Linked DNA regions of Alloalcanivorax dieselolei B5. The protein of the gene in region 1 interacts with the protein of each later gene in a pairwise test. Links are inferred from orthologs where the notes say so. Each region holds a gene or a part of one and is shown on either strand. Other genes may lie near its edges.

The links.
Region 2: the proteins of B5T_RS10520 (region 1) and recJ interact in binary tests that used the Escherichia coli proteins (3 or more experiments, as listed by UniProt). The link is inferred for Alloalcanivorax dieselolei B5 from one-to-one orthologs.

Annotation. Positions count from the first base shown.
Region 1 is NC_018691.1:2,326,329-2,334,687, forward strand. Bases 2,487-5,445 are described here. They hold B5T_RS10520 (DNA topoisomerase III), read right to left. Parts: upstream 5,055-5,445; coding sequence 2,919-5,054; downstream 2,487-2,918. Other genes in these bases: B5T_RS10515 (hypothetical protein), read right to left, coding at 2,487-2,703; ssb (single-stranded DNA-binding protein), read right to left, coding at 5,410-5,445. Also shown: PFGI-1 class ICE element type IV pilus protein PilL2, read right to left, coding at 1-530; B5T_RS10495 (hypothetical protein), read right to left, coding at 755-1,066; B5T_RS10500 (DUF7673 family protein), read right to left, coding at 1,211-1,696; B5T_RS10505 (hypothetical protein), read right to left, coding at 1,693-1,995; B5T_RS10510 (hypothetical protein), read right to left, coding at 2,113-2,319; more of B5T_RS10515, read right to left, coding at 2,446-2,486; more of ssb, read right to left, coding at 5,446-5,856; B5T_RS10530 (hypothetical protein), read right to left, coding at 6,393-6,926; B5T_RS10535 (hypothetical protein), read right to left, coding at 6,974-7,420; B5T_RS10540 (PFL_4669 family integrating conjugative element protein), read right to left, coding at 7,661-8,359.
Region 2 is NC_018691.1:1,623,977-1,627,937, reverse strand. What follows is about bases 1,091-3,961. They hold recJ (single-stranded-DNA-specific exonuclease RecJ), read right to left. Parts: upstream 3,440-3,961; coding sequence 1,742-3,439; downstream 1,091-1,741. Other genes in these bases: fadB (fatty acid oxidation complex subunit alpha FadB), read left to right, coding at 3,744-3,961; B5T_RS07440 (DUF7352 domain-containing protein), read right to left, coding at 1,124-1,408. UniProt on the Escherichia coli protein: Single-stranded-DNA-specific exonuclease.

The DNA of each region.
Region 1 (8,359 bases):
CGAAAACACACTTCCCGGCGTCGTGGATCCTGTTGGAGTACCCAGGCCGGCCCAGCCAGGACCTGCAGCGCCTCTTGCAATGAGGCGGGGCCCAGATTCCGGTGTGTGAGCGGCAAGGGCTGATTCGCCAAATCCGGAGGCACTCCATCACACAGGTGATACCCCGTTCCCGCCAGCAGGTGCATGAGGGCGTCCTTCACCGTGACCGTGACCGACAGCGTGCTGGGGATGGCAACGCGAACGACCTGGTTGATCAGCTGTTGCTGACCGGAGGACGTGCCCAGTTCCCATAGCTGGTAGCGTCCGGTGCGGACTACCTGGGGTGCGTCTGAGACTTTTTCCATTATGTACAGATCGGGAGAGGCATCCGTCAGGCCATTGGCCGCGTGGGCCTGGGACGATGCCGGAGGAGTCGGTGTGTCGGCCGACGCGGACGCTGGGTGATCCGGGGGTATCGCGGAGCAGGCCCCCAGCAGTAGGGCGAGAGGCAGGTTGAGTACTGAAACAATCGAAAGAAGGGATCGGTTCATGGACGGTCCAGGCGTGTGACGAGTCAACGCCTGAAACGGTGCCGAAGCGGGCCGGGGCGAACAACGCCTAATCCGTGGGCTCGCCGTGGCAATTTACGAGGCCGTCCTGTTCTCTGCGATCGATGCCGGAAACAGGAACGGGGATAACGATGGCAATGACGGAAATAAAAGAGGGCGCCATGGGCGCCCTGGGGGAAAGTGAAATGGGGAATGCACGGGACGTATCAGAGATCGCCGCACCCAAGGGGACAGCACTCCGGATCGAACCCATGACGGCAGGACCCATCGTCCATCCAGTCCTCCCGCATGGCCTCCAGCTCCGCCCGGGTGACGTAATCGAACTCTCTGGCGACGTTGAGAATCGCGGCTTTCGCTGTCGAATCCTCCGTCGTTGCCAGCAGTGCATCCACACGTTGAGAGAACGTGTCTTGGTAGATTTCATAAGAACAGCCACAACCGCGTTGCGCGCTGTTGGCCAGGTGTTGAACGTTTGCCGCGATGGTCTCTGGGACTGTGGCGTGAATGGAATCAGACATGGTGGTTCTCCTGTGTTGACTATGTTGATGAAGAACGGAGAAACACCATGCACTCGTAGAACGAGACGCGTCCCATTGGGGAAGGTGTTTCCCCGCAGGAAGAACGAGGCGACTAGCGCCCCGATGTGTGAAGGTTGATGAAGGTCAGGCTTCCTCCTCAAGCAAATGAGGGCGCCATTGCTGGATGATAGCCTGGAAGTCGTCCTTGAAGCCGAGCGTGTCCGGATAGACCTGCCGTTGGCACAAGAACCGAATGACCACCTGCATGGCCTGGGTGATTTCGTCATCCAGTCCCCACAGGTCGGTGAGGGCAAACGCCCCACAGGAGGCGCTGTTCCACCAACTCAATAAAAAGTTGGCGACCCTGGCGCTCTGTCCGGTGTCGGATTTGGCGAGCCGGATCAGGTAGGTCAACGCCCAGTATTCCTCGGGACTGAGAATCGAATGAGTCTCACCATTGCCTGAGCCCATTCGCCGATCCTGGTGCCGTTTCAAACGCCGCTCTTGAACCTCCGACAATTCGCCAGCCCAGTAACCGCAGTGCACACAACGCACCGCGATGGCGTTGCCGTCCATCAGGTGGTCCGCCTCATTACCACAAGACGGGCAGGTGGAATGATAGATGTTCATAGAACCTCCATGGAAGTGGACCGCGTGAGCGCGTAGGCATCAGAGTGCATCAGTTGCTGGTCGTAGTCCGACCGAATCGAATCAAGAAACCCGCGACAAAACTGCTGTCGCAGATCCGCGATACGGCCGAGATCGCTGGGCAGCACCAGACGAAAGCGACCCGCCATATAGGCACAGTGCCGCGCGTGGATCTGTGCGGCGGGGCTGCCCGTGGCTTTCCAGCGAGTAAAATGATCAACCGCGGAGCGGGCATAGAAGGTGCCGCGATTCACGCGGTGTTGTAGATCGAGATGGGACATGGTCGTTCTCCTTAACGATAGGGATCGAGGACGGAGAACCACCACGTCACCAGCTGGTGACGTCCCTGACGGGAGCGGTGATGCCCCGTCGAGGGTGAGGGTGTGATTTGGGCCGAATTACGGCGTGTGTTTTTGCGTCCAGTTACCCGTTGCGAGCGCAGCGTCAGCGGCGCTCTGGTTCGGAAAGTATTCTTCCGATTCCCGTGAGACGGGACCGAGTTCGTCGCTGCCGGTGCCGATGTAGTACCCGGCGCCACTGCTCAGAACGCGGAGGGGTAAGGACAGGCCGCAGTACTTCACGGCGAGATATCCAGTCTGTTGCATGGTCTTTCTCCTATACGGTTAAAAGACACCGAGAAACACCACACAGATGTGCCCCTGACGGGAAGGTGATTCCCGGTCGGGGTAGGGGTAAAGGCTGGAAATGAAACGGTGAAAAGAGGCGGCAAATCAGCCGAAAATTTTCAGGACGGCGATGATGGCACCGATGATGGTGAACCCTTGAACCAGCATGGCTTGATACATGCGGCTCAGGATCCGGCTTTCGACCAAAGCAATCTCCTTTGTAACCAGAGTAATGTCTTGCTTGGTCGCCAGATGGGTTTCCATATCAGTCTCCAGCGCTTCGACAACGGCCTTGGCCTTATCGGGCTCGACGTTGACGTTACGTAATGCCTCATACAGCGCGAAAGGCGCCTTGGCGTTCATGGCGTTCCTCCAATAAGCTCAGGGAACGCTATCCAGGGATAGGTCCCCGGATGGGTAGTAAAAGCAGGATCGAAGCCAAAAGGCCGCCCCATTGCACGATCCGGGTGGGGCTTGAAGGGCGCTGCATGAACCTGCAGCAAGGTTTTGCCCGTTAATCTCAGCAAAGTCAGGCGGGTTCGTCAAGAAGGGCTGACCGTGTTCCTCATGGAACACCTTCAATCGAAACTCAGCTGTACTTTCCCGTCCGTCAGTGTCGCCTTCGCATCGTACTTCTTCCCCGTTTTCTTTGAGGTCAGCCCTATAAGATGCACGGTCTTGCCGGCCAGGAGTCCGGCGGCCTGGTTGACCGTCAGCTTTTTTCCGAACGTGGTCTTCCAGACCGTGTTACCGCAGGCGTTGCAGCGCCAGCTCTTGGCGGTCTCGGTGGCAGACCCACCACACTGGCAGGGCAGTGCGTTGTCCTTCACGGTGGCTGCCAGGGCGGACAGGGTTTGCCCCTTGGCGTGCGTCACCACGGTGTTGAGCCAGTCCAATTGACGGCGCATGAACTCGTCCAGTGTGCCGGTACCGGTGGCGATGTCTTCCAGGGCCTGCTCCCAGGCGGCGGTGGTATCGGGGTTGGTGATGGCACTGGGCAACGCATCGATCAGCTGACGCCCCTGCTCGGTGGACACCAGATGACCCCGTTTTTTTTCGATGAAACCCCGCTTTTTCAGGGTCGCAATGATGTTGGCCCGGGTGGCGCCGGTGCCGAGTCCCGCAGTGTCACGCAGCACCGCACGCAGCTTGGGATCGGTCACCATCTTGGCGATGTTCTTCATGGCGGCGATCAGAGTGCCGTCGGTGTAACGGGCCGGCGGTGTGGTCATCTTTCGATCACAGTCCACGGACTGGATGGCGCAGGACGTGCCTTCCGGTAGCGCGGGGACCGTCCCCTGGTCGCCACTGCCGTCTTGTTGATCGTCGCCGTCCTGCGGCGTCGATTTTGAGGAGGGAAACAACCGGGTCCAACCCGGCTCGACGGTGGCCTTTCCTTTGGCCAGGAAAGGATGGCCTTGAACAGACAGGGTCAGCGTTGTCGCATCGTACTGATGGTCCGGGAGGAACTGGATCAGATAATGCCGTCGAATAAGGCCATACACCTGCCGCTCCGTTGTGGAGAGACGGGTCAAGTCGGCGGATTCGGCAGTGGGAATAATGCCGTGGTGCGAGGCTTTTTCCACCTCGGTGTCGTTCCAGGTTTTGGTCCGCCGGCTCATATCCAGCATCGACTGTATCGAGGTCAGCTCCGGTTCCATGGCAAGGACCGCGCGCAGCACATCAGGCGCCTCGCCGTGCATGCTAGTGGGCAGATGCCGGCACTCGGTTCGCGGATAGCTCGTTATTTTATGGGTCTCATACAGCGCTTGAGCCGCCTCCAACACCTGATTGCCCGACAGATCAAACCGCTTCCCGGCTTCCTGCTGCAGGCTGTTCAGATCGAAGGGCAGCGGCGGCGGTGCCGCCTTGCGTTCCTTCTTGCTATCCGTGACGTGAGCCTGTGCACCCGTAACAGAACACTGCTGCGCCACGGTGCGGGCCACGGTCTCATTGATGCAGCGGCCCTGGCTGTCGCAGTGCTCTGCCGCTGGTTGCCAATGGGCTCGAAATGCCGGTGCCGCGGCACCCTGCGCCGACAAAGTGCTGGTGATCGTCCAATAGGGAGAGGGCTTGAACGCCTCAATGGCTCGGTCCCGATCGACCACCAACCGTAGCGTCGGTGTCTGGACCCGACCCACGGACAACACACCCTGGTAACCGGCGTTTCGTCCGAGGACAGTGTAGGCTCGGGTCAGGTTCATGCCCACCAGCCAATCAGCCCGGGCGCGGGCCATCCCGGCCAGATACAACGGGTACGTCTGCTTTCCATCTCGCAATTGAGATAGCGCTTTGCGGATGCTGGCGTCGTTCAGTGCGGACAACCACAAGCGCTGCACGGGGCCTCGGTAGCCACACAGCGCCATCACTTCCCGGGCGATCACTTCGCCTTCACGATCCGCGTCGGTGGCGATCACCAGGCGCGAAGCGCTCCCCAGCCACTTTTTTATGACGGTGAACTGGCGTTGGGCACTGGGCTTCACCACCAGGCGCCATTGCTCTGGAATGATGGGTAACGTGTCCAGGGCCCAGGATTTCAAGGCCGGGTCATAGGCCTCCGGCGGCGGCATCTCCAAAAGATGGCCAAAACACCAGGTCACGACCACTTCTTCCGACTGGGTGCTTCGGCAGCCATTGCCCTTGCGGGTGGCGCCAAGCACCCGAGCGATGTCCTGACCTTGTGAAGGCTTTTCGCAGAGATAGATCGTGGTCATGCGACTCTCCTAAACAGCGAAAAATAAAAATGGATACCCCGGTAAAAAAAGACACCGGCCATGTTGGGGGGGGAGGGAGGCCGGTGCCGAAGGGTTAATCGTTGCAATCGAGACCATCATGAAGAAAGAGGGGAGCCCGGAGGCGGTCTCCCCTGGCAGATCACAGCCCCTGTGCTCTGCGTTTGGGCGAGTCCAGATCCGATTAAAGGAATCTGAAACCCACCCGAGGTGCGGGTGCCTGCTCTGCCTGCCAGTACGCCCCCGAATGCTGGGCCGGTTTTACCCCACCGCTGGCTGGGGGATAGTGCTCGGTGGATACCGGGAGACGCCCAAGACGCCAAAGACATCAAAAGGGTCAGAACGCCTCGGTACCCGTGTCATCAAAAGAGGATTGGGGATTCTCGTGCTCACGCTCCGCCGGCGCGCCTTGTCCTGCGGAGGCTTTCGGCCGTAGCGTGACGCTTTCCAGGCGGGCGAGTTCAAGCGTCACATTACGTGCGTTGACTTCCTGAGACGTCATCGCCTCGCCGTCTTTTTCCCATGGCCGCTCCAGTAGTGTCCCCTCCACGCGAACGCGCATACCCTTACGCAGAACGCGAGCCACGTGTTCAGCCCGGTTGTCCCAAACGGATATGGTTAGCCAGCAGCCGCCTTTGTCCACAAAACCACCGTTGCCATCGGGAACGGAGTGATCGAAGAAGACGCGCATACTGGCGACCTTACGGTCCTCGCCGTTGACTTCGACGGTACGCAGTTCCGGGGCGGAACCGAGATTGCCTGAGCCGGTGATCCTGAGTGCCATACCGATTTCCCCAGTGATGAGCGGTTGAACAGGGTGGCCGTGTTGACGGCGCGTTGACGATCAGACTGGAAGAAAGGGCCGTGACGCTCAATGCGTAAACCGCACCGCAGTCAGTGGAATTTTCATTGAGATATCCCAGAGCAATCGCTCACGAACCCCAGGAGGGGGCTTCGGTCTGGCGATGCGCTTTCCGCCGCCGGCGTTTGGTTTCGGGAATGCGACACTGCCAAGCCCCGTTCTTGGAGTTGCAGGCACGGCCCGATGGAACCGCGGTGCGGCTTCGCACCGGTTGGGGATGACCGTGACAGAAGTCGTCTTGACACACTTGGTGTTGTCGACAGAATGGCTGGTGTCACGGTGGGTGGCCCGTGGTGGGATACGTTGGCGCGGACGATGACAGGTCCGGTGTGAGGCTGGTGTTCCCTGAATCGTGCTGTCCCTGGCGTCTCGAACATGCTGGCTCTATCTGATTCTACGACGGGGCGCCTGACCCACCCACCGTGACACTCCCGTGTTGCTCTGACATCCCGTCCCGATTAAGAGGCGGGTGCCAGACACAGACCGCGTTCCCCCAGGATGTTGGCCGATGCGCGTTCGGTCAGGTCTTCCAGCGTCAGGGTCTCAATGTTGGCGGACTCGGTGCGACCGTCCAGGGCGGTTAAGCTGAACGCTTTCATCCATAGATGACCTTCCTTCCCAGCATGCGGTTCCAACGTCATCACCACGAGCAACTGAGGTTGATACCCAGTCCAGCCGTGCGCTTCGTCTTTATCAAACTCGAACACGAGCTGGTCACCATCGAGCTTACCCGGCGCGGAAACGGGAAACTCGCCAAAGGCGTTGGAGCGCAAGCGAGCAACGTAGGACGGGTTACGCTTTTCGGGGTCATCGACGCGGATGTCCAAGTGCATATCCAGCGCCGCGGGCAAGCCACTGCCGGGCATGCACTGATCGCCCAGGGTACCGATGTATTGACCCTCGAAGTGCGGTGGATCGCTGCACCCCGATAGCAGAACCGATGAAATCAAAAGAGTCATAAGGCAAAGCTGCTGTCTGGCTGAAAAGGTCATGTATCACCTGTGTGTCACGTGGAACAAAAAAGTGAATTGATGGCGCACTATCCATATCCGCGCTCTTTACCCTGTTTACTCATCGCGCCAATGGCACTGACGTTGGCGAGCCAGTCCTGCAACCGCTGGCGCTCGTAATGGCGCAGTGACAACGTCAGGTTGAGATCCAATCGTTGGCGCTCGAACTTCAGATAGTGGGGACGGGCGGATTCGGGCAGGAGCCGTAGCAGGAGTGCACCGCCTTCGCTGGCGAGGTTGACCGGATGATTGAGCCCGGCGGGAATGTCCTGGCCGCGCCAGTGCCGATGACTGGACCGGCGCCACCGGTACAACGTCATAGTGCGATTGGGGTATCGCACCAGGTAGAAGGGAGACCGGGGAAACCGCTGCCGAAACGCTTGGCACAGATTTTTGCCGTCCTGCTCCGCCCGGGCGATCTGCTGCTCCAGCTCTGCCAATCGAGCCCGGACCTGATGAACGCGGTATGCCGTCATAATCGATAGATGCCTTGTCAGCCCTCTTACCCTTAAAGGGTTAAACCCTTTAAAGGGGAGTTTGTCAGAAAATGGGGGACCTGCGTTGTCAGAAGTATCCGAGGGTGTGTTGTCAGATAACAGTGGGTAACTGCGCCAGCCGATGGCTCTGTCCGCCGCCGAAGTGATTACAGTGTAATCACCGGAAGGAGGCCAGCCGATGGCTCTGTCCGCCGCCATGACACACAACGGCTGTTCCAATCAATCCTGCTCACTGCCGTCCGGCTTTTCTGCCGCAGCGGCCGCAGTGTCTTTATCTTCAGGGTCGGCGTTCTCTGGCGCAGTCTCAGGGTGATCGGTCTGGACCCGCAGAGGCGGCGCATGGGCCGCCCGCAGCTCGCCGCTGAGAATCTCATCAGGCAGCTCGCCCATCAATTCGATGGCACGCTGACCTTTCTGTGTGGCCTGGCGCACATCATCTCGGGTGACGGCCAAATGCCGGTACCCCTGAATGGTGGCAAACAACCGTCGGACACCCCGGCCCGACTCCTCCAGGTGGCGCTCGAAGGTCTCGCGATCCAGTAGCCCGACGAAGCGGCCCGTCATGATGGCCAGCACCAGCTCGTCCAGATCAGCGAGAAGATAGGCGCCTTGGTAGGCATACGGCGTTCCGAACGTCAGTTCGACGACGGCCGGCTCCAGGGAATGGGCAAGGGTGATATCCATGGCGGGCGCCCCCTCCAGGAACCGATCGATATGCTGGCGCAACCTCTGGATCTGCTCACGCACGGCATCAGTTTCCTGCTCCACACGGAGCAGCCACCAGTCGGCATAGGGGTCATCGTTTCCTGCAGCGGTCCATAACTGTCGTGTCATAGCGGCGTAGCGGTACAGGCCAACGATGGCGGGCGTGCCACTGACAGGATCCGCGCGTCGGCCGTGAATCAACCGCTGCGCCAC
Region 2 (3,961 bases), 700 kb from region 1 along the record:
GCTGCGTTCGGACTGGCACTGGGTGACCACGGTGTGTTCCTGGCCGGTATCCGGATCGGTGAACACGTAGGTCAGACGTACCGCGGAGTCGGTCCGGTTAACGTGCTGACCACCGGCACCGGAGGCGCGGTAGGTGTCGGTGCGCAGCTTGCCCGGGTCGATCTCGATGTCGATGTTGTCATCCACTTCCGGCGCCACGAACACCGAGGTGAACGACGTATGGCGGCGGCCACCGGAGTCGAACGGACTCTTGCGCACCAGACGATGGACGCCGGTTTCGGTACGCAGCCAGCCGTAAGCGTAGGGCCCTTCGAAACGCACCGTGGCGGACTTGATGCCGGCCACGTCACCGGCGGAGGCTTCCTCCAGGGAGGTCTTGAAGCCGTGGGCCTCGCCCCAGCGCAGGTACATGCGCAGCAGCATCTCCGCCCAGTCCTGGGCTTCGGTGCCGCCGGATCCGGCCTGAATATCCAGGTAGGCGTTGTTGGCGTCCATTTCGCCGGAGAACATGCGGCGGAATTCCAGATCCGCCACCAGCCGTTCGAGCCGCTCCAGGTCCGCTTCCACTTCCGGGACGGTGTCTTCATCGCCCTCTTCCACCGCCAGTTCCAGCAGGTCGCCGGTGTCGGTGATGCCCTGACCGGCCTCGTCGAGGGTCTTCACCACCAGCTCCAGTTGCGCCCGCTCCTTGCCCAGGGCCTGGGCCCGCTCCGGCTCGTTCCACACGTCCGGGGTGGCCAGTTCCCTTTCTACTTCGACCAGTCGCTCGCTTTTTACAGCGTAGTCAAAGATACCCCCTAAGCGCTTCCACGCGCTCGGACAGGTCGGCAAGGTGCGTACGCAGCGGATTGACTTCCATAAGGCGTCTACTCGAATCGTCTCAAATGAATGGGGAAAGGCGGTGATTTTAGCGGTTTGTGGGGCGACTGACGAGGGGCACGCTTACACGCAACACGCCGGCACGCCATACTTGCCGGCCCCGGGGCCTGTTGGAAAGGCCGGATTACCCGGGAAAGTGAATCACCATGATGCCTACCATCAGCCGGGCTCCTGTCTTTGCGTGCCAGCGTGTTGCGTGTTGCGTGTTGCGTGTTGCGTGTTGCGTGTTGCGTGTAAGCGTCGTCTAATCCTTCAACTCAAAAACGTGATACGCCTCCGGTTTGAGGGTATCCAGGGTGGTGCCGATATAACGGGCGTTGTCGGGAATGCCGCTGCCGGTGGCGAACACCTTGAAGCGCCGGGTTTCCTTCGGCGTGTCGATGACGGTGTCGGCGTCCACTTCCACCCACATATAAATCAAGGCTTCCTGGGCCACGTAGTCCACCCGCAGAACGGTGCCGTCCTCGGGCAAACGCAGCTCCTGCACCTGGCTCGAGATGTCCAGGCGATGCTTGTGAATTGTTTTCATGTCTCCCCTCCGTTAAGGGTCGCTGCTCCCCGGGATGGCGATAGCCGCCGGGGGATGGTCAATCCGGCCTTTTGGGCCGGCGTTAGCGCCAAGCCGCGAAGGCGGCGGGGCGCGCAATCGTTAAGGCGCGGTCAGGCGCGAAGAGCAATGCTAGCAAAGTCCCCGGGGGGAGACACCTGAAACGCAACACGCAACACGCAACACGCAACACGCAACACGCAGCGAAAAGCGTTGTGGCCTCTTTCTCTCAGTCAACGCCTTGTCCTTTATTGAAGGCGCGGCCAATGGCCGCCTCCTCATTCGCGTGCGAGCGTGCTGCGTGCAAGCGCCTTTTCACACCACCTGCAAATACTCAAACAACAGCTGCGGATTGCGCTGGCCGCGGAATTCATTCACTTCCAGCCGGTAGATGCCCTCCACCCGCTGAATCCGGGTGGGCAGGTCCGCCACCGGCGCGTTGAAGAAAATACCGTCCACCGCCGCGCCCACGTCCGGCAACCCCAGGGTCAGCTTGAGGTGGCGCTCCCCCACCACCCGGTGGTTAAGCACCTCGAACACCCCGTCGAAACGCGGCGGCGGGAACCCCTGGCCCCAGGGGAAACGGTGGCTGAGCAGTTCAGCGTTGGCCAGAGTGATATCCACCTCGCCCAGCTCGCCATCGGTGTCGATAACGTCCAGAAACACATCCTCGTCGGCCTGGGCCGTCACCGCCGCCTGGAACGCCTCGGTGAACTCGGCCAGATAGCGGCGTTCCAGGGTCAACCCGGCGGCCATGGCGTGGCCGCCGAACTTCTGCAGCAGACCGGGATGGCCGGTGGCCACCGCGTCCAGCACATCGCGCAGATGCAGGCCGGGAATGGAACGGCCGGAGCCCTTCAGCAGCCCCTGCTGCCGGGCCGGAGCAAAGGCGATCACCGGCCGGTTCAGCGCCTCCTTGACCCGCGAGGCGAGAATGCCCACCACCCCTTCGTGCCAGTCGTCACCATGCAGGCACAGCGCCGCCGGCGTCGGTCCGGTGAGCCGTGCCACCTCGGCCATGGCGGCCTCGCGCATGCCCTGCTCAATGCCGCGCCGCTCTCGATTGATGGTGTCCAGCTCCTGGGCGTGCCGCTCGGCCTCCGCGTCGCTCTCCGCCAGCAGACACTCGATGCCGTGGCTCATGTCCGAGAGGCGCCCGGCGGCATTGAGGCGCGGCCCGGCGGCGAAGCCCAGATCGGCGGCCACGACTCGCGCGGGATCACGGCCCGCCACCCTCAGCAGCGCACGCACCCCCGGTGAGCCCTGGCCGGCGCGCAGACGGCGCAGCCCCTGCTCCACCAGAATGCGGTTGGCGCCGTCCAGCACCACCACATCCGCCACCGTGCCCAGCGCCACCAGATCGAGCAGGTCCACCACCCGGCCGCGCAATTCCAGCGCGCTCTGCAACGCCATCAACACATAGAAGGCCACGCCAACACCGGCCAGGTTGGCGGCGGGAAAGCCCTCGTCGCAGAGACGGGGGTTGAGAATGGCGTCGGCGTCGGGAAGCGTGTCGCCAGGCAAATGGTGGTCGGTGATCAGCACACGCAGACCGGCGGCCCGGGCCGCCGCCACGCCATCGATGCTGGCGATGCCGTTGTCCACGGTGATCAACAAATCCGGCTGGTAACGCTCCCGGGCCAGGTCGACAATGGCCGGCGACAGGCCGTAGCCGTACTCGAAGCGGTCCGGCACCAAATAGTCGGGACGGACGAAGCCGAGCTGTTGCAGGCCCTTTACCATCAGGGCGGTGGCGGTGGCGCCGTCGGCGTCGTAATCGCCCACCACGCACACCCGCCAATGCTCGCGCCGCGCTTGCAGCAGCAGCGCCACCGCCTGCTCCAGACCACCGAATTGACGCGGGTGCGGCAGGCGGTTCAGGCTCAGGTCCAGCTCCTCGGCGCCGCTCATACCCCGCGCCGCCAGGATTCGTGCCAGCAACGGCGGCACCTCGGCCAGCCCGGCGGGGATTTCCACATGACGGCGGCGAATGGTGGGGAAAGCACGGACCACGGCGGACAACCTTTCATCAATTTGAAGCGGGGGCTGAGTATACAGGGTCGACGGGTATACTGGGTCAATGCATTTACAGGGCCAGGGCGTTGGTGGAACCGATGACAACACGGTGGCCGACCATAAAGTCACAAAAGAGGCTAAATAAACCGCCTTCGCTTTCTTATACTTGGCGCCCCTTAATCGGTTTCGCCATTCATGTGAGTGTTTACTCACGTGCTGGCACACGGGCCTCCACGGAGGCGGAAGCAGGCTCACCAAATGCGGCGACACGCCGCGGACTTTGGGACTGGAGAGCAATCTTATGATCTATCAAGGCAACGCCGTAAGCGTACAACTGCTTGACGACGGCATCGCCGAGCTGAAGTTCGACCTTCAGGGCGAGTCCGTCAACAAGTTCAACCGGGCCACCCTGGAAGACTTCCAGAAAGCCATCGACGCCACCAAGGGCAGTGACCAGATCAAGGGTCTGATCGTCACCTCCGGCAAGAAGGTGTTCATCGTTGGCGCGGACATCACCGA